2 regions of the Streptomyces sp. NPDC055099 genome follow, and region 2 is predicted to be linked to the other one. Evidence: riboswitches for the same ligand, from Rfam matches in the RefSeq annotation. Region 2 holds a riboswitch; the other holds the start of a gene.

Region 1 (9,424 bases), on a different contig from region 2:
CAGCTGGAGAACCTCGCCGACCCCAAGCGCCCGGTGCCGCTCATCGCCATCGCGGTCGGTCCGAACGCGGACAAGGAGGAGGTCGTGCAGATCGCGGAGGCGACCGGCGGATCGGGCCATCAGGTCGACGACCCGGCGCAGATCCACGCGGTCATCCTCAAGGCCATCATGGAGGCGGGCAGCCACGGCTGAGCCCGCCCCCTGCGCCTCAGCTCAGGACGGCCGGCTCCGGCAGCCCCACCGGCCAGGTGTGCACCGGGTCGCCCGCGTGCATCAGCTCGGCGTAGCGCCGGGTGGTCGCGGCGAGGGCGGCCTCGCGTTCGAGCCCGGTCTCCAGGGCCTGGTGGTAGGTGGCCGCCTGCCAGGACGCGCCGTTGACCCGGCGCCTGCACCGCTCCTCGATGACGCCGAGGTAGAAGTCCCGGTCCGCGGGCTCCACGCCCCACGCGTCAAGCCCGGCCGCGGCCAGCGGCAACAGCTCGTCGCGTACGAGGGCGACCGCCGGCAGCTCCACGAGCCCGCCCGACCTGCCCCGCCGCGGCCACTGCAGCCGGGCCTCGATGCCGTCGCGGCACGCGGTGTCGAAGTTGCGGGCGGCGGCGTCGAAGGGCAGCCGGGTCCACACGGGCCGGGGTTCCTCGGCGAGGGCGCGTACGACGCCGTAGTAGAAGGCGGCGTTGGCGATGACGTCGGTGACGGTGGGGCCGGCGGGCAGGACACGGTTCTCCACCCGCAGGTGCGGGACGCCGCCCGCGATGCCGTACACGGGGCGGTTCCAGCGGTACACGGTGCCGTTGTGCAGGACGAGTTCGGCGAGCTGCGGCACCCGGCCGTCGTCGAGCACGGCCAGCGGGTCCTCGTCGTCCACGAGGGGAAGCAGCGCGGGGAAGTAGCGCAGGTTCTCCTCGAAGAGCTCGTACGCGTCGCTGATCCAGCGCTCGCCGAACCAGGTCCGCGGCCGCACCCCCTGCGCCTGCAGTTCGGGCGGGCGGGTGTCGGTGGACTGCAGGAACAGCGGGGGCCGCGACTCGCGCCACAGCTCACGGCCGAACAGGAACGGCGCGTTGGCGCCGACGGCGACCTGCGCCGCGGCGACGGCCTGGGCCGCGTTCCACACGTCGGCGAACCTGCCCGGGGTGACCTGGAGGTGCAACTGCACCGAGGTGCACGCCGCTTCGGGCGCGATCGAGGCGGACGTGCAGGTGAGCCGCTCCACGCCCTGGATGTCCAGGACGAATTCCTCGCCGCGCGCGGCGACGATCTGGTCGTTGAGGAGCGCGTAACGGTCGACGTCGGAAAGGTTTCCCGAGACCAGGTCGTGGTGTGCGAGTGTCGGCAGAATGCCGATCATCACGATGCCGGCGTTCACCTCGTTCGCTTTTCGGTGGGCATAGGCGAGGCCGGTGCGCAGCTCTTCGGCAAGTCGGTCGAGAACACGTCCGCCCAATCGGTGCGGTGCGATATTGACTTCAAGATTGAACATTCCGAGTTCCGTCTGGAAGTCCCGGCTCGCGATCCGTTCGAGAACTTCGGCATTCAGCATTCTCGGCATGCCGTCGGGCCCCGCGAGATTCAGTTCGATCTCCACGCCCATCAGATTCTTGGGCCGGTCGAACCGCTCCTCGTCCAACAGCCTCCGCAGCCCCGTCAGACACTCCTTGAGCTTGTCCCTGTACCGGCGCCGCTCGGCCAGATCAAACGTTCCTGCTACGACCTTCTCCCCCATCGAAGCGTCCCCTCCTCGGATGGGCAGCCAATGATCCGGCCGCGGTGTCTCGGTGGATGATGCCCTGCAATGTGATCGATAACGCCCCGCACATGCCCCTGGCCCAGTACGCTCGACGCCAAGTCCGAGCGGCACATTCACCGGGCATGGGGTGCGCCGGGGAATCCTCGCATCGACGCCTGGTGAAAAACACCGACGAGAATCGGCCGACCGCTGCGGGGAAAGCGGCCGAGGTCAAACGTCCGGACTCTTCCAGAATCGGGTTAAAGTCCGCAAAATGGCGACCGGATAACGCCTTGCAGGCAATATCGGGTGCGGTTAGACGAAACACTGCCTGAACACGTGTCGTATAAACTCCGCGAACGAGGCAGAGAGTTGGCGCTCGCGGTCCCCAGCCCCCGCCCCTCTGACCCCGGAGCAGACAGCGACGTCCGCACCTGTCCTCGTTCCACTGTGCCTGTCGAATGAGAGAGGCGACCCATCATGCCGCTGCAAGTCCCCCCGGCTCCCGCGCCCGCCCTGCGCAGCGTCCTCGCGGCACTCGGTTCACCCACCGCCGTACGCGAAGCCCGCACCCCGTCCCTGCGTGCCGTGCAGGGACCCGTCAGCCCCGAACTCCCGTTGCCCGTCCACGTACTTGACCGGATCACCCCGGCGGGCACCGCACCCACCCGGCTCGCGGGGTGGCGCTTCTTGATCCGCACGGGCGAGCGAGCCGTCGCCGCGGCGGACACGATGCTGACGCCTGACGGGTGGACCTTCTCGCACTTCTTCGAAGGTCCGTACATAGCGTCCACGGAACGCGCCCTCCGTCATGCCGAAGCGATGCCAATGCCGTACCAACCACGACTGTTGTCCGTACCCGAGCTTTACATGCTGACACTCTGGTTGCACGGCGACTGCACCGCGGACGGCGCGGACGGTCCTCTCGCGCCCTCGGACGTCCTCGTGCCCCTCGCGCCCGCGCCCCCGGGCATCGCGGCGCACCACCCGCACCGCGCCACGGAGCTCCTGAAGGTCCTCACGCACCGCATGACGCCGGCACCGCTGCTCGGCTCGCCCGCCTGACCTCGCCGTACGTCTCCGTGCCCCGCCGCCGCCCAGGCCGCGGGGCTCGGCGCGTGGGGTGCCCATACGGACTAGCCCGGTATGACCACCCCGAACCACCCGAAGAGACAGTGCAGTTGGGCTGAACCGTCCGGGCGGGTGATACGTCATTAAGCAGTAAGGAGCGCTGCCGCCAAATCCCTGCGGATTGACGCCCGTAGGGCAACACTGGGAACGGACCGACTCAACGGGGGGCGGTTATGAACACCGCATCGAGCCGCAAGGCAGACGTCACAGCCATCACATCACAGCGAAAGAACCCATCCATGTGCCAGCACCAACCACCGTGCCCGACAGCCGACTCCGCAGACCGGGAAGCCGCGCTCCTCATGGCGAGCCACCCGGAGCAGGGCTGGAGCCTGCTGTGCAACGGCGTCCTCCTCTTCGAGGACACCGGTGAGCTGCTGCCGGACGGCCAGATCATCGCGCCGCATCGACCGCTGGTGACCGCGGCCTGAAGCGACGGCAGCACGGCACGGGCAAAAGGACAACAAAGGGGCCGACCCGGAGAGACAAACCTCCGGACCGGCCCCCACGCATGTTCGAGGCCCCGATATCAGTCCTCGTACGCATCCAGCGGCGGGCAGGAGCAGACCAGGTTCCGGTCGCCGTACGCCTGGTCGATGCGGCGCACCGGCGGCCAGTACTTGTCGGCGGCCACCACGCCGGCCGGGAACACGGCCTCCTCGCGGCTGTACGCGTGCTCCCACTCACCGCCGAGCGCCGCCGCGGTGTGCGGGGCGTTGCGCAGCGGGTTGTCATCGGCGGGCCAGTCGCCGCCGACCTTCTCGATCTCCGCGCGAATGCTGATCATCGCCTCGCAGAACCGGTCGATCTCGACCAGGTCCTCGCTCTCGGTCGGCTCGATCATCAGCGTCCCCGCGACCGGGAACGACATGGTCGGCGCGTGGAAGCCGTAGTCGATGAGCCGCTTGGCGATGTCGTCGACGCTGACACCGGTCGCCTTGCTCAGCGGGCGCAGATCGATGATGCACTCGTGCGCGACGAGCCCGCCGGGGCCGGTGTAGAGCACCGGGTAGTGCGGCTCGAGACGCTTGGCGATGTAGTTCGCGGAGAGCACCGCGACCTGCGTGGCGCGCTTGAGCCCCTCACCGCCCATGAGGCGTACGTACGCCCAGGAGATCGGCAGGATTCCGGCCGAGCCCCACGGCGCCGCGGAGATCGGACCGACGCCGGTCTCGGGTCCCGCGGCGGGCTGCAGCGGGTGGTTGGGCAGGTACGGCGCGAGGTGCTCGCGCACACCGACCGGGCCGACGCCGGGGCCACCGCCGCCGTGCGGGATGCAGAAGGTCTTGTGCAGGTTCAGGTGCGAGACGTCGCCGCCGAACTTGCCGGGCTGGGCGAGGCCCACCAGGGCGTTGAGGTTCGCCCCGTCGACGTAGACCTGGCCGCCCGCCTCGTGCACCTGGGCGCAGATGTCGGCGACGTGCTCCTCGAAGACACCGTGCGTGGACGGGTAGGTGATCATGAGCACGGACAGTTCGTCGCGGTGCTTCTCGATCTTGGCGCGCAGGTCCTCGACGTCGATCTCGCCGTCGTCGCTGGTCTTCACGACGACGACCTTCATGCCGGCCATCACGGCGCTCGCGGCGTTGGTGCCGTGCGCGGACGACGGGATGAGGCAGACGGTGCGCTGCTCGTCGCCGTTGGCGCGGTGGTAGCCGCGCACGGCGAGCAGTCCGGCGAGCTCGCCCTGCGAACCGGCGTTGGGCTGCAGCGAGACCTTGTCGTACCCGGTGACCTCGGCGAGCCGCTCCTCCAGCTCACGGATGAGCGTCAGATAGCCCTGCGCCTGCTGGGCGGGCGCGAAGGGGTGCAGCTGTCCGAACTCGGGCCAGGTGACTGGCTCCATCTCGGTGGTCGCGTTGAGCTTCATGGTGCAGGAGCCCAGCGGGATCATGCCGCGGTCGAGCGCGTAGTCGCGGTCGGCCAGCTTGCGCAGGTAACGCAGCATGGCGGTCTCGGAGCGGTACTGGTGGAAGACGGGGTGCGTGAGGTACTCGTCGCCGCGCAGCAGCTCCGCGGGGAGCGAGTCCTCGGTCCGGGCGTCGAGCGCCTCGATGTCGGCCTCGACCCCGAACGCGCCCCAGATCGCGGTCAGTTGCTTGCGCGTGGTGGTCTCGTCGCAGGCCAGGGAGACGTGGTCGGCGTCGACCTGGTGGATGTTGACGCCACCCTCGCGGGCCGCCGCGACGAGCGCCTCGGCCCTGCCGGGCACCCGCACGGTCAGCGTGTCGAAGTACGCGCCGTGCACGACCTCGACCCCGCCCGCGGTGAGCCCCGCGGCCAGCACGGTCGCGTAGCGGTGGGTACGCCGCGCGATGGCCTTGAGTCCCTCCGGCCCGTGATAGACGGCGTACATTCCGGCCATCACGGCGAGCAGCACCTGAGCGGTGCAGATGTTGCTGGTGGCCTTCTCGCGGCGGATGTGCTGCTCACGCGTCTGCAGCGCGAGCCGGTAGGCCTTGTTGCCGTCCGCGTCCACGGAGACGCCGACGAGCCGCCCCGGCAGGCTGCGCGCGAACTTCTCGCGCACCGCCATGTAACCGGCGTGCGGGCCGCCGAAGCCCATCGGGACGCCGAAGCGCTGCGTCGTGCCGACGGCGATGTCGGCGCCGAGCTCACCGGGCGAGGTCAGCAGCGTCAGGGCCAGCAGGTCGGCGGCGACGGAGACGATGGCGCCGAGCTCGTGGGCCTGCTCGATGAGCGGCTTTATGTCGCGTACGGCACCCGAGGCGCCGGGGTACTGGATCAGCACGCCGACGACACCGCGCTCGGCGACCTCGGCCGGGATGCCCTCGCTCAGATCGGCGACGACGACCTCGACACCGGTCGGCTCGGCACGCGTCTGGATCACGGCGATGGTCTGCGGCAACGCGTCGGCGTCGACGAGGAAGACACCGTCCTTGACCTTGCCCATGCGCCGCGACAGCGCCATGGCCTCGGCGGCCGCGGTCCCCTCGTCGAGCAGCGAGGCGCCGGAGGTGGGCAGCCCCGTCAGCTCGGCGACGACGGTCTGGAAGTTGAGCAGCGCCTCGAGGCGGCCCTGGGAGATCTCGGGCTGGTACGGCGTGTAAGCGGTGTACCACGCGGGGTTCTCCATCACGTTCCGCAGGATCACCGGCGGCGTGAAGGTCCCGTAGTAACCGAGCCCGATCATGGAATCGAGGACCTGGTTACGGTCGGCGAGGGAGCGCAGCTCGGCGAGCACCTCGGCCTCGGTGCGCGCCCCGGGCAGGTTCAGCGCCTCGGCGTTCTTGATCACATCCGGCACGGCGGCCGCGGTGAGCTCGTCGAGCGAGCCGTACCCGACCTGCGCGAGCATCTTGGCCCGTGCTTCCACATCGGGACCGATGTGCCGCTGCTCGAAGGGAATGCCCTGTTCGAGCTGGGAGAGCGGGATACGAGGTGTGGCGGTCATTGCGGAGGCCTCCTGGTCTGACGCGACCTGCGAGGGGCACCACGGCGCGGGTACCCGGACGGCCTCCCCCTCTGTCATCTCAACCTGAGAGTTTCACCGGTCCGTGCCCCGCGAGAGGCGCCGTACCGGCTTTCACCGTCGGTGAGGAAGGGGACCGGACGTGCCCGCCCGACGCCCGCCCTACTTTCCAGAGTGACCTCGTCCGTGCGGTACAGGGGCCTGAGAGATTCCGGGGAGGAGTTGCTCCTTCGGCGCCTCCGGTGTCTCGACCGGAGAGCTCTCCCGCACGGGGTCAGCAGCCAAGCGCCAGCCTACCAGCGAGGACCGTGACCGTTCCCTCGAGTGGCCACCTGCCCCGAAGTGCTCTTTCGTAGTGATTGCGAACGAACGAGGATGAGTTACGCCCCACTTCGACAAGCCTCGACCAGTTGGAGGGCCCGTGCAGACCGACATCGATCCGCGCAATTTGATCGGCCGGAAGGCGTTCGACCGGAACGGGGCCAAGATCGGCACGATCGACGAGGTCTATCTCGACGACGCGACCGGCGCCCCGGAGTGGGCCGCCATACGCACGGGCCTGTTCAGCCGGGACACCTTCGTCCCCCTGGAACCGAGCGAGCTCAGGAGCGACGGCACCCTGCACATCCCCTTCGAGCGCTCACTGATCAAGGACGCCCCCGATTTCGGCGTGGGCCGCCACCTCTCCCCCGAACAGGAACTGCAGCTCTACCACCATTACGGCCTGGACATCACGCCTCCGCCGTCCACACCACCACCGGACAAGGACTTCGGCAACATCGCGGGGCAGGAGAAACCCTGACACCCGCGCGGCAGCCCAGGTGACCCCGGCGGGACAGGCGCCCCCGGCGTCACCGCGGCTCCACCGCCCCGGGAGCCGCCACCAGGGGCAACGGCTCCGCGGGCTCGAGCGCCGGATCATCCGTACGGAACGTCCGCACCCGCCCCGGCATGGTCGACTCGGGCGTCTCGAAGCGCACCGTGACCCGCCCCAGGCCACTGCCCTGCACCCAGCCGTACCCGTACTCGGCATGCCGCACGTCGTGCCCCGCGGCCCACCGCCGCTCGGCCGGAACGGCCGGCTCCACCCCCGCCTCGGCCATGGGCTGCGCCACGGCCTCCCCGCCCCGCTCCTCCTCCGTCTCCTGCTGCGTCTCCGGTGCCTCCGTGGCCTCGGCCCGCGCCTCGGCCTCCGCCTGGGCCTGCGCTTGCGCGAAGAGGTCCTCCTGCGTGTAGTCCGCGAGCCCCGTGACGCCCACTCCCAGGAGCCGCACCCCTCCGGTGGTGTCCACGGACTCCAGGAGCCGCGCGGCGGCCTCCCGCACCACCCCGTGGTCGTCCGTGGGCCCACGCAGCGTCTCGGAGCGCGTCAGCGTAGAGAAGTCGAACCGCCGCACCTTCAGGACGATGGTCCGCCCCGAGTGCCCGGCCGCCCGCAGCCGCTCCACACAGCGCTCGGCGAGCCGCGCGACCTCGCCCCTGACCCGTACCCGGTCATGGATGTCCACGTCGTACGTGTCCTCGACACTGACCGACTTGGATTCCCGCTCTGCCACCACGGGCCGCTCGTCCCGCGCCAGCGCCATCGCGTACAGCGCGCTGCCGTGCGACTTCCCCAGGAGCCGCACGAGCTCGTCCTCGCCCGCCTCCGCGATCTCCCCCACGGTCGTGATCCCGCCCCGCCGCAGATGGTCCCCGGTGGCAGGACCGACGCCGGGCAGCGTCCGCACCGGCATCGGGGCGAGCAGGTCCCGCTCGGTGCCCGGCACTATCAGCCGCAGCCCGTCGGGCTTGGCCTCCTCCGAGGCGATCTTCGCCAGCATCTTGGACGCGGCGAGCCCGACCGACCCCGCGAGCCCCGTCACCGCCTTGATGTCCGCGCGCAGCCGCTCGCCCACCTCCAGCGCGGACGCCCGGTCGTCGGCCACCCCGCCGGCCTCCAGGTCGACGAAGGCCTCATCCAGGCTGAGCGGCTCCACCAGCGGCGACAGCTCCCGCAGCAGCGTCATCACCTGGTCGCTGATCTCGCGGTAGAGCCCGAAGCGGGGCACCAGATAGGCGGCATTGGGCGCCAGGCGCCGCGCCTGCCCCATCGGCATCGCCGAGTGCACACCGAACTTCCGCGCCTCGTACGAGGCCGTGGCCACCACGCCCCGCGGCCCCAGCCCGCCCACGACCACGGCTTTCCCGCGCAGACTCGGCTTCGCGGCCTGCTCTGCGGACGCGTAGAAGGCATCCATGTCGAGATGCAGGATCGTGGGCGCGGTTCTCACATCTCTGATGCTGCCTTACGCCACTGACAACGCGGCCTCACACGGCCCTGTTGCGCCGCCTCGCGAGCTCATCGGCGGGGTTCTGGCGCACCAGCGTCTCGCCGGTGTCGATCCGCTCCCCGTGCAGCTGCGAGAGCGCCGCCTCCACGTCCCGCCACACGACGCCCACGGCGATCCCGAAGATGCCCTGGCCGCCCTGGAGCAGGTCGTGGACCTCGTCGGGCGACGTGCACTCGTAGACCGTCGCGCCGTCGCTCATGAGCGTCATCCGCTCCAGATCCTTGAAACCGCGGTCACGCAGATGCTGGACCGTGGTCCGGATGTTCTGCAGGGACACACCCGTGTCGAGGAAGCGCCGCACGATCTTCAGGACGACGACGTCCCGGAAGCTGTAGAGCCGCTGGGTCCCCGAACCGCCCGCGGACCGCACACTGGGCTCGACGAGGCCCGTACGGGCCCAGTAGTCGAGCTGTCGGTAGGTGATCCCGGCGGCCGCACACGCGGTGGGACCCCGGTAACCGATCTGTTCCTGTTCGGACTGTCCGGACGTGGCGTCCCCGCTCCCCTGAACGCTCCCCTGAACCACCATCGGCCTCTGCGGAGAGGGACCGGCAGTGCTGGTGTGAAGCGGATACGGCCCACCCATCGCCGCACCGTCGCCGCTGCTTCTCACGCCGACCTCCGTCCTTGACCTGCCTTCACGACGGTAGGCAGTCACCAGGGGCTCGTCAACGATCGCCACACTCGGCACGCCGAGTGATAATCACCCTAAGAGTGGTTTGCTGTCCCGCACTGCCGGGAAAGGCTAGCCGGATGGCCGGCCGGGCCCTCGGAAGCGACGGCCTATTGGCTGTTGGT
Region 2 (9,424 bases):
CTGGTCCTCGGCCGGGGACTCGCCGGGCGCTGGGAGGCGGCGATCGAGGTCGACGAGGACGTACGCCACCGGGGCCTGGGCCGAGCGCTCGCCCTCGCCGCCCGGCACCTGGCGCCCGGCGCGTCCCACGTATGGGCGCAGCAGTCCCCGGGCAACGCGCGCAGCGTGCGGGTCTTCCAGGCGGCGGGGTACCGGCCGGTGGGCGCGGAGGCGCTGTTCGTGGCGCGCTGAGGGCCTCAGTGGCGGACCCCAGCGGCGGGAATCAGCACTCGATGATGTTCACCGCGAGCCCGCCCCGCGCCGTCTCCTTGTACTTGACGCTCATGTCGGCGCCCGTGTCCTTCATGGTCTTGATGACCTTGTCGAGGGACACCTTGTGGCTGCCGTCGCCGCGCATCGCCATCTTCGCCGCGGTCACGGCCTTGACCGCCGCCATGCCGTTGCGCTCGATGCACGGGATCTGGACGAGGCCGCCGACCGGGTCGCAGGTCAGGCCGAGGTTGTGCTCCATGCCGATCTCGGCGGCGTTCTCGACCTGCTCGGGGCTGCCGCCGAGAACCTCGGCGAGGGCGCCCGCGGCCATCGAGCAGGCGGAGCCGACCTCGCCCTGGCAGCCGACCTCGGCGCCGGAGATCGAGGCGTTCTCCTTGAAGAGCATGCCGATCGCGCCCGCCGCGAGGAGGAAGCGGACCACGCCGTCCTCGTCGGCTCCGGGGATGAAGTTCATGTAGTAGTGCAGGACCGCCGGGATGATGCCCGCCGCGCCGTTCGTCGGGGCGGTCACGACGCGGCCGCCCGCCGCGTTCTCCTCGTTCACGGCCATCGCGTAGAGGGTGATCCACTCCATGGCGCGGGCCTGCGGGTCGCCCTCGGCCCGGAGCTGGCGCGCCGAGTTGGCCGCGCGGCGGCGGACCTTGAGGCCGCCCGGCAGGATGCCCTCGCGGGACATGCCGCGGGACACGCAGGACTGCATGACGCCCCAGATGTCCAGGAGGCCCGAGCGGATCTCCTCCTCCGTGCGCCAGGCCTTCTCGTTCTCCAGCATCAGCGCGGAGATGGACAGGCCGGTCTCCTTGGCGAGGCGCAGCAGCTCGTCGCCCGTGCGGAAGGGGTGCTTGAGGACCGTGTCGTCCGGCACGATCGGGTTCTCGCCGGCCACCGCGTCCTCGTCGACCACGAAGCCGCCGCCCACGGAGTAGTACGTCTTCTCCAGGACGAGGCCGCCCTCATGGTCGTACGCGAAGATCGTCATGCCGTTGGCGTGGTACGGCAGGGCCTTGCGGCGGTGCAGGACCAGGTCCTCGTCGAAGTCGAAGTCGATCTCGTGCATGCCGAGGATGTTGATGCGGCCGCTCGACTTGATCTGCTCGACGCGGTCGTCCGCCGACTCCACGTCCACCGAGCGCGGCGACTCGCCCTCCAGGCCGAGCAGCACCGCCTTCGGGGTGCCGTGGCCGTGGCCCGTCGCGCCGAGCGAGCCGTAGAGCTCGGCCCGTATGGCGGTGGTGTGGGCCATCAGGCCCTCGTTCTTGAGGCGGCTCGCGAAGATGCGGGCGGCGCGCATGGGACCGACCGTGTGGGAGCTGGACGGGCCGATGCCGATCGAGAACAGGTCGAAGACCGAGAGGGCCACGAGAAACTCCAAGAGTGGTTGGTAGACGCCGTTGTCTGCCAGAGCATTCAGCGGCGCGACAGCGCCTCGGTTGAGGGTGGTGGCGGGCGACGGGTGGGCGGTGCAGAAAGCAGGGCGTGAGCCGGGGCATGGGCCGGGGCATGGGCCGGGGCACCGCACTCACTGTCCTCACTGTCCAGTGTGCGCGGTGCCCCGAAGGTCCGTACGAAAGAAAGCGTACGAAAATGCTACAGGTTGGGGTACAGCGGGTGCTTTTCCGCCAAGGCGGTGACGCGGGCCTTCAGGGATTCCGCGTCGAAGCCCGGCTTCAGCGCCTCGGCGATGATGTCGGCGACCTCACGGAAGTCGTCCTCCTGGAAGCCGCGGGTCGCGAGCGCGGGCGTACCGATCCGCAGGCCCGAGGTGACCATCGGGGGGCGCGGGTCGTTCGGGATCGCGTTGCGGTTGACCGTGATGCCGACCTCGTGGAGGCGGTCCTCGGCCTGCTGGCCGTCCAGCTCGGAGTTGCGCAGGTCCACCAGGACCAGGTGCACGTCCGTGCCGCCGGACAGGACGTCGACGCCGACGGCCTTCGCGTCGTCCTGCACCAGGCGCTCGGCCAGGATGCGGGCGCCGTCCAGGGTGCGCTGCTGGCGCTCCTTGAACTCCTCGGAGGCCGCGACCTTGAAGGAGACGGCCTTGGCCGCGATCACGTGCTCCAGCGGGCCGCCCTGGAAGCCGGGGAAGACCGCCGAGTTCAGCTTCTTCGCGAACGCCTTGTCGCGGGCCAGGATGACGCCGCCGCGCGGGCCGCCGAGCGTCTTGTGCGTGGTGGAGGTCACCACGTCCGCGTACGGCACCGGGTTCGGGTGCAGACCGGCGGCGACGAGACCGGCGAAGTGCGCCATGTCGACCCACAGCTTCGCGCCGACCTCGTCGGCGATCCGGCGGAACTCCGCGAAGTCCAGCTGACGCGGGTAGGCGGACCAGCCCGCGATGATCACCTTGGGGCTGTTCTCCTTGGCCAGGCGCTCGACCTCGGCCATGTCGACCAGACCGGCCTCGTCCACGTGGTACGCGACCACGTTGAACTGCTTGCCGGAGAAGTTCAGGCGCATGCCGTGGGTGAGGTGGCCGCCGTGCGCCAGGTCGAGGCCGAGGATCGTGTCGCCGGGCTGGGCGATCGCGAAGAGGGCGGCCTGGTTGGCGGAGGCGCCGGAGTGCGGCTGGACGTTGGCGTACTCGGCGCCGAACAGGTCCTTGATCCGGTCGATCGCGATCTGCTCGGTGACGTCGACGTGCTCACAGCCGCCGTAGTACCGGCGGCCGGGGTAGCCCTCGGCGTACTTGTTGGTGAGGACCGTGCCCTGGGCCTCCATGACGGCGACGGGAGCGAAGTTCTCCGAGGCGATCATTTCCAGGGTGGACTGCTGACGGTGGAGCTCGGCGTCGACGGCGGCGGCGACGTCCGGGTCCAGCTCGTGGAGAGGGGTGTTGAGAAGCGACATCAGGTGGTCCCTAAGGGTCTTCGGGGGGCTTCAGCTGCCGGAGAACTCGGTGTACTCGTCCGCGGAGAGCAGGTCCTTCGGCTCCTCCGAGACGCGCACCTTGAAGAGCCAACCACCCTCGAACGGGGCGGAGTTGACGAGCGACGGGTCTTCCACGACGTCCTGGTTCGACTCGACGACCTCGCCGGTGACCGGCGAGTAGAGGTCGCTGACGGACTTGGTCGACTCGAGCTCGCCGCACGTCTCGCCCGCGGTCACCGCGGCACCGGCCTCGGGCAGGTCGGCGTAGACGACGTCACCGAGCGCGTTGGCCGCGTGCTCCGTGATGCCGACGGTCGCCACACCGTCCTCGACGGCCGAGAGCCACTCGTGCTCCTTGCTGTAACGCAGCTGCTGGGGGTTGCTCATGACCTGAATTCTCCTGTACGCGGGGGAGTGCTGATGGACGAGGCTGTTGTGCGGGGTGTCACTTCTGGCGCTTGTAGAACGGCAGCGCCACGACCTCGTACGGCTCGTGCGTGCCCCGGATGTCCACGCCGACACCCTCACTGCCGGGGGTGGCGTGCGCCGCGTCGACATACGCGATGGCGATCGGCTTGCCCAGCGTGGGGGACGGTGCACCCGAGGTGACCTCGCCGATGACCTTGCCGTCGGCGACCACGGAGAAGCCCGCGCGCGGGACGCGGCGGCCTGAAGCGATCAGACCGACCAGCTTGCGCGGGGGAGCGGCCTCGGCGCGCTCCGCGGCGGCCGCGAGCGCCGCGCGCCCCACGAAGGTGTCGGACTGCGAGGTCTTCTCGAACTTGACGACCCGGCCGAGGCCCGCGTCGAAGGGCGTCAGCTCCGCGGTCAGCTCGTGCCCGTACAGCGGCATGCCCGCCTCAAGACGCAGCGTGTCGCGGCAGGAGAGACCGGCGGGGACCAGGCCCGCGGGCTCGCCGGCCTCCATGAGCGCGTTCCACAGCTTCTCGGCGTCGCCGGGCGCGACGAACAGCTCGAAGCCGTCCTCGCCCGTGTAGCCCGTGCGGGCGATCAGCGCGGGCACGCCCGCGACCGTGCCGGGCAGGCCCGCGTAGTACTTGAGGCCGTCCAGGTCGGCATCCGTGAGTGACTTCAGGATGCCGGGGGACTCGGGACCCTGGACGGCGAGCAGGGCGTACGCGTCACGGTCGTCGCGGACCTCGGCGTCGAAGCCCTCGGCGCGGGCGGTCAGCGCGTCGAGCACGACCTGGGCGTTCGAGGCGTTGGCGACCACCATGTACTCGGGGGTCTCGGGCTTGCCGAGCCGGTAGACGATCAGGTCGTCCAGGATGCCGCCGTCCTCGGCACAGATCATCGTGTAGCGGGCGCGGCCGACACCGATGGAGCCGATGTTGCCGACGAGCGCGAAGTTCAGGAGGTCCACGGCCTCGGGCCCCCGGACCGTGATCTCGCCCATGTGGGAGAGGTCGAAGAGACCGGCCTTGGTGCGCACGGCGTTGTGCTCGTCGCGCTCGCTCGCGTACCGCAGCGGCATGTCCCAGCCCGCGAAGTCGGTCATGGTCGCGCCGAGCGCACGATGCACGGCATCGAGTGCGGTCAGACGGGGGGCAGTACTCATTCGTGGAACTCCCAGGGGCATGACGGGCGAGGTCGATCCTCCCCATCTGTCATCGGAACCTGAGAGGTTCACCACGACCCGTACGTATGAGGGTCATGACTTGCACCTTGGGTGGAGCCGCGCAGGCGGCCCGCTTTTCAGATGTGCCTCGCCCGCGCGGTACGGGGCCTGAGAGATTCAAGGGAGGGACTTGCTCCTTCGGCGCCCCGGTGCGTCGTGCGACGGTCACCGGGAACTCTCCCGCGCGGATTCAAACGGCCTGTATGGAGTTTGCGCGCACATCATTGCACGCGCCTGCGTCACAAGGCAGTGCCAGTCCAGTAATGCTGTTGTGCCGCATTACCTTCTCTTTACACTTGCCGGGGAAGCTGCGGGAAGCAGGTACGTGACCGCTAAGGGGAGGCCGATCACGGTGCGCAGGACGAGTGTCTACGCGACCAACACAGGGGTGGCCCTGCCCAAACAGGCCGCCGCCCCCACCAGGGAGAGCTGCGGCCCCCTGCCGGCGGCCGTCGTCCGCGACCTGCGGCAGCGGACCGGCCACAGCCCGTACCGGCTCACGTTCGGCGAGGGCGATCTGATCGTCGTCTCCGGGCTGCCGGGCAGCGGCAAGTCCACGCTGATGCGCAGAGCCGTCGCCGGCCCCCGCATCGACTCGCAGGACACCCGCGACCGCTGGGCCCGGCGCATGCCGAGCCTCCTGCCGTACGCGGTGTACCGCCCGCTGGTCCGCATCGCGCACTACGCGGGCCTGCGCAAGGCCCTGCGCTCCGGCGAGGGCGTCGTGGTGCACGACTGCGGCACCCAGGCCTGGGTGCGCCGCTGGCTGGCCCGCGAGGCCGCGCGGCGCGGCACCACCCTGCACCTGCTGCTGCTCGACGTGCCGCCGGACACCGCCATAGAGGGGCAGCTCGCGCGCGGGCGCGGCGTGTCGCGGTACGCCTTCGCGCGCCACCGCAGGACGGTCGGCCGGCTCGTCGGCGCCGCCGAGCGCGGCGACCTGCCGCGCGGCTGCGGCTCGGCGGTGCTTCTGGACCGGACGGCGGCCGGGGTGCTGCGGGGGATCGGCTTCGGGGACTGAGCCGCCCGCCGCGTTAGGGTCGTGCCGCAGGCAGAGCGGGACCGATCAGGGGTTAGAAGAGATGGACATTCCGGCGCAGGCGCACGCCCATCCCTACGGAGGATGGCCGGGCAACGAACTCGAAGAGGTGCTCGCGGCATCCCTGGGCACCCCCGGAGCGCCCCGGGCGTCCGCGGGGGCCCGCATCGTCGAGGTGCTCGGCCGCAGCCACGTCTGGGTCCCGCTGCCGAACGGCGGGGGCCCGGACAGCGGCACCCTCGACCTGCCCACGCTGGAGATCGACGGCCAGGCCTATGTCCCCGTCTTCAGCTCCGAGCAGCAGTTCCACCAGGCCACCGGCGGGCGCATGGGCTGCACCGTGGCGCCCGCCGTGGAGTTCGCGCGCGGCCTGCCCCCGCAGCTGGGCATCGCGGTCAACCCGGACGGCACGGTCGGTGTGCCGCTGCCGCCGCCCGCCGTCGCCGAACTCTGCCGCGCCGGGCGCACCCCGCTGGACGGCCCCGCGACCGGCGGCCGCGTACGCCTCTTCGAACCGGACTGGCAGGAGGACCCGGTCGACTTCCTGTCCGCCGCCGCCCGCGAGTTCGAGGCCACCGGCGTCGTCCTGAGCGCCCGCCGCTGCCTGGCCAGCGTCGAGGGCGGTGACCCCGCACTGTTCGTCGGCGTCGAACTGACCTCCTGGGAGGGCAACGAGCGCGAGCTCCCGATGGAAGCCCTGGGCCGCGCACTGGGGCAGTCCCCGGTGGCCTGGCCGGTGAACCTGGTGCTGCTCGACGTGGCCCAGGACCCGGTCGCCGACTGGATGCGCGAGCGCGTCAGGACCTTCTTCGTCCGGACACCGGGACACGAGCACGGACATGTGTAAGGACATGTGCAGGTACGTGTGTGAGGGTGCCGTACGTCAAGTCGGTGTCAGGATCGCCGCATAAGCTGGTTTCATGAGCCGGAGTTCCACCGGGTCAGCGGGTCATCGCGAAGGGGCGGTTAAGGGTGAGTGCGTCGGGCACGGCTGCGGCCGGGCAGGTCGAGCACATGCTGCGCCAGGTGACGCCGGGGCGCTATGACGCCTACGAGGCGCTCCTGCGGGCGCTCGCCGCCGACCAGGTGTGGATGCTGCTCTGGCACGGCCAGGCCGGATCCCCCGACGCCCAGTACGGGAACATGGAGGTCGAGGGCCTGGGTTACGCCCCGTGCGTGACCTCGGCCCAGGAGCTCTCCGCCAGTGGCTGGAACCGCTCGTACGAGGTGGTCGGCGGTCTCGACATCGCCCGCACCCTCTTCCCCGACCACTACGGCCTCTGGCTGAACCCCCACGCGCCCGGCGGCGGTGTCGGCATCCCCTGGCTCGACCTGCGGCGCATCGCCTCGGGCCTCGACCTGCTGCCCGCGGGGCCGCTCAGGCTCACCGAACCGGCCATCGAGATCCCCCAGTTCTACGCCCTGCTCACGCAGAACGCCCACCGCACCCCCGCGGTCCGCTCGCTGCGCCGCGCCTGGGTGCAGCCCGCGCTCGGCGCCCCGTATCTGGCCATCGGTCTCGATGTGTACGACACCTCGCCGGCGTCGGTCGACGGGGTGCGCACGATGATGCAGCAGTCGATCGCCGCGGTCCCCGACGGCCTGCCCGTGTCGACGGTCGCGATGTCCGACCAGTACGACCCGGTGGCCATGTGGCTGCGTGCCAACGCGCGCCCCTTCTACGACCGCGAGGCCCAGCCCGCACCGGCGCCCGCGGGCGGTTACGGCTACCCCGCGCAGTACTGAACCGGCGCCGCGCCCCTCCCCGAGAGGGCCTTGAACCGGCCACCGCGGCTCGTATACCTGCCCTGACCGTCACGATGTCCGTTCTGATGGTGGAGGGGGCCTATGGGCTCCCGTGGCACCTTGCGACCCAACTGCCCCGTGTTCGACCCTCGTTCACGTGCGTCCGGATAACGGAACACCTCGATCAGCATCACGGTTGCGCATCCATTCACCGTCAAGGCTGGTAACAGATCGCGACCCCGATGAAGACTCCCGCACCAGGGGCGCTTCGCCCCTGTGTACGACGGACTGATCACGTCGCTACAGCGGCAAGTGCGGGCCGGTCACCACCGGTTGAGAGGGGTCCCTGCCACGATGACGGCACCATTGCATGACACACCTGCGGACGCGGACCCGACAGCGGACGTCGCTCCCGCAGCTGATGCAGGGGTGAAGAAGGTCGAGGGGCGGTCCCTCAAGCAGATCGCCTGGAACCGCTTGAAGCGGGACAGGGTCGCTCTGGCCGGCGGCATCACCGTGCTCGTCCTGGTCTTTGTCGCCGTCTTCGCACCCCTGATCGTCTCCCTGCTGGGCCACCCGCCCAACGAGTTTCATCAGGAAGAGCTGGAAGACCTGACGAACCTGCCCAAGGGCGCGTTCGGCGGCATGAGTTGGGACTTCCTCTTCGGAGTAGAGCCCAACAAGGGCCGCGACGTCTTCAGCCGCATCGTCTACGGAGCCCGCATCTCGCTCCTGGTGGCGTTCCTCGCCGCCGTGGTGGCCGTGGCGCTCGGCACCTTCTTCGGCATCATCGCCGGTTACTTCGGGGGCTGGGTCGACGCGACGATCAGCCGTGTCATGGACGTGCTGCTCGCCTTCCCGCAGTTGCTCTTCGTGATCTCCCTGGTCTCGGTCCTCCCCGACGACCTGCTCGGCCTCACCGGCAGCGGGGTCCGCATCGCCGTCCTGATCCTGGTGATCGGCTTCTTCGGCTGGCCCTACGTCGGGCGCATCGTCCGCGGCCAGACCCTCAGCCTGCGCGAACGCGAGTACGTGGAGGCGGCCCGCAGCCTCGGCGGCGGTCAACGGCACATCCTCTTCCGTGAGTTGCTGCCGAACCTGATCGCACCGATCACGGTGTACGCGACCCTGATGATCCCCACCAACATCCTCACCGAAGCGGCGCTCAGCTTCCTCGGCGCAGGTGTACGGCCGCCGACGGCCTCCTGGGGCGGCATGCTCCGGGACGCCCTCGCGACGTACGAGCACGATCCGATGTTCATGGTCTTCCCCGGCCTGGCGATCTTCGTGACCGTGCTTGCCTTCAACCTCTTCGGTGATGGGCTGCGCGACGCCCTGGACCCCAAGGGAACTCGGTAAACAGCTCCAACTGGCTTGCCCCTGCCGCAGCGTCAGGTGGCTCTTCCCATGGTTCTCAAGGCAGTCAAAGCCTGGGACCGCGAATCTCGGAGGATGCGAGAAATGCCCACAGGTTCCTCTAAACGACGGTTGACCGCAGGCGCGGCCCTCGTCGTGGCGGCGCTGGTGACCACCACGGCGTGCGGCGGCGGCAGCGACGACGACGACAGCAAGGGCGCCGGCTACAACGCGGCGATCGGCAAGGTCGCGAACAAGTCGGCGAAGAAGGGCGGAACGCTCAAGTTCATCGCCAAGCAGGACCTGGACTCGGCCGACCCGCAGCGTGCCTACTACGGCATGACGTGGGACTTCATGCGGTTCTACACCCGCACGCTGATCACGTACGACACCAAGCCGGGTGCCGCGTCCAACAAGCTCGTCCCCGACCTCGCCGAGTCCACGGCGAAGATCAGCGACGACGGCAAGACCTACACGTACAAGCTGCGTGACGGTCTCACCTG

Evidence for each region. A riboswitch is a leader RNA that binds a small molecule or an ion and turns the genes downstream of it on or off. The one in region 2 is predicted to bind glycine.
Region 1: another riboswitch for glycine. It lies ahead of gcvP (aminomethyl-transferring glycine dehydrogenase); the one in region 2 lies ahead of gcvT (glycine cleavage system aminomethyltransferase GcvT).

The regions. Positions count from the first base shown of each region.
Region 1 is NZ_JBSGUA010000006.1:8,025-17,448, reverse strand. It holds gene ACWFRU_RS16900 (substrate-binding and VWA domain-containing protein) at 1-192, shown strand, start outside; gene ACWFRU_RS16895 (glutamate--cysteine ligase) at 209-1,726, opposite strand; gene ACWFRU_RS16890 (hypothetical protein) at 2,210-2,794, shown strand; gene ACWFRU_RS16885 (DUF5999 family protein) at 3,100-3,291, shown strand; gene gcvP (aminomethyl-transferring glycine dehydrogenase) at 3,390-6,275, opposite strand; glycine riboswitch at 6,473-6,570, opposite strand; gene ACWFRU_RS16875 (PRC-barrel domain-containing protein) at 6,715-7,095, shown strand; gene ACWFRU_RS16870 (DNA polymerase IV) at 7,145-8,566, opposite strand; gene ACWFRU_RS16865 (MerR family transcriptional regulator) at 8,604-9,239, opposite strand; gene ACWFRU_RS16860 (bifunctional nuclease family protein) at 9,410-9,424, opposite strand, start outside.
Region 2 is NZ_JBSGUA010000015.1:34,250-43,673, forward strand. It holds gene ACWFRU_RS31060 (GNAT family N-acetyltransferase) at 1-231, shown strand, start outside; gene ACWFRU_RS31065 (L-serine ammonia-lyase) at 263-1,633, opposite strand; gene glyA (serine hydroxymethyltransferase) at 1,861-3,120, opposite strand; gene gcvH (glycine cleavage system protein GcvH) at 3,151-3,528, opposite strand; gene gcvT (glycine cleavage system aminomethyltransferase GcvT) at 3,587-4,720, opposite strand; glycine riboswitch at 4,757-4,867, opposite strand; glycine riboswitch at 4,868-4,973, opposite strand; gene ACWFRU_RS31085 (AAA family ATPase) at 5,127-5,801, shown strand; gene ACWFRU_RS31090 (enhanced serine sensitivity protein SseB) at 5,863-6,666, shown strand; gene ACWFRU_RS31095 (enhanced serine sensitivity protein SseB C-terminal domain-containing protein) at 6,792-7,565, shown strand; gene ACWFRU_RS31100 (ABC transporter permease) at 7,920-8,924, shown strand; gene ACWFRU_RS31105 (ABC transporter substrate-binding protein) at 9,027-9,424, shown strand, end outside.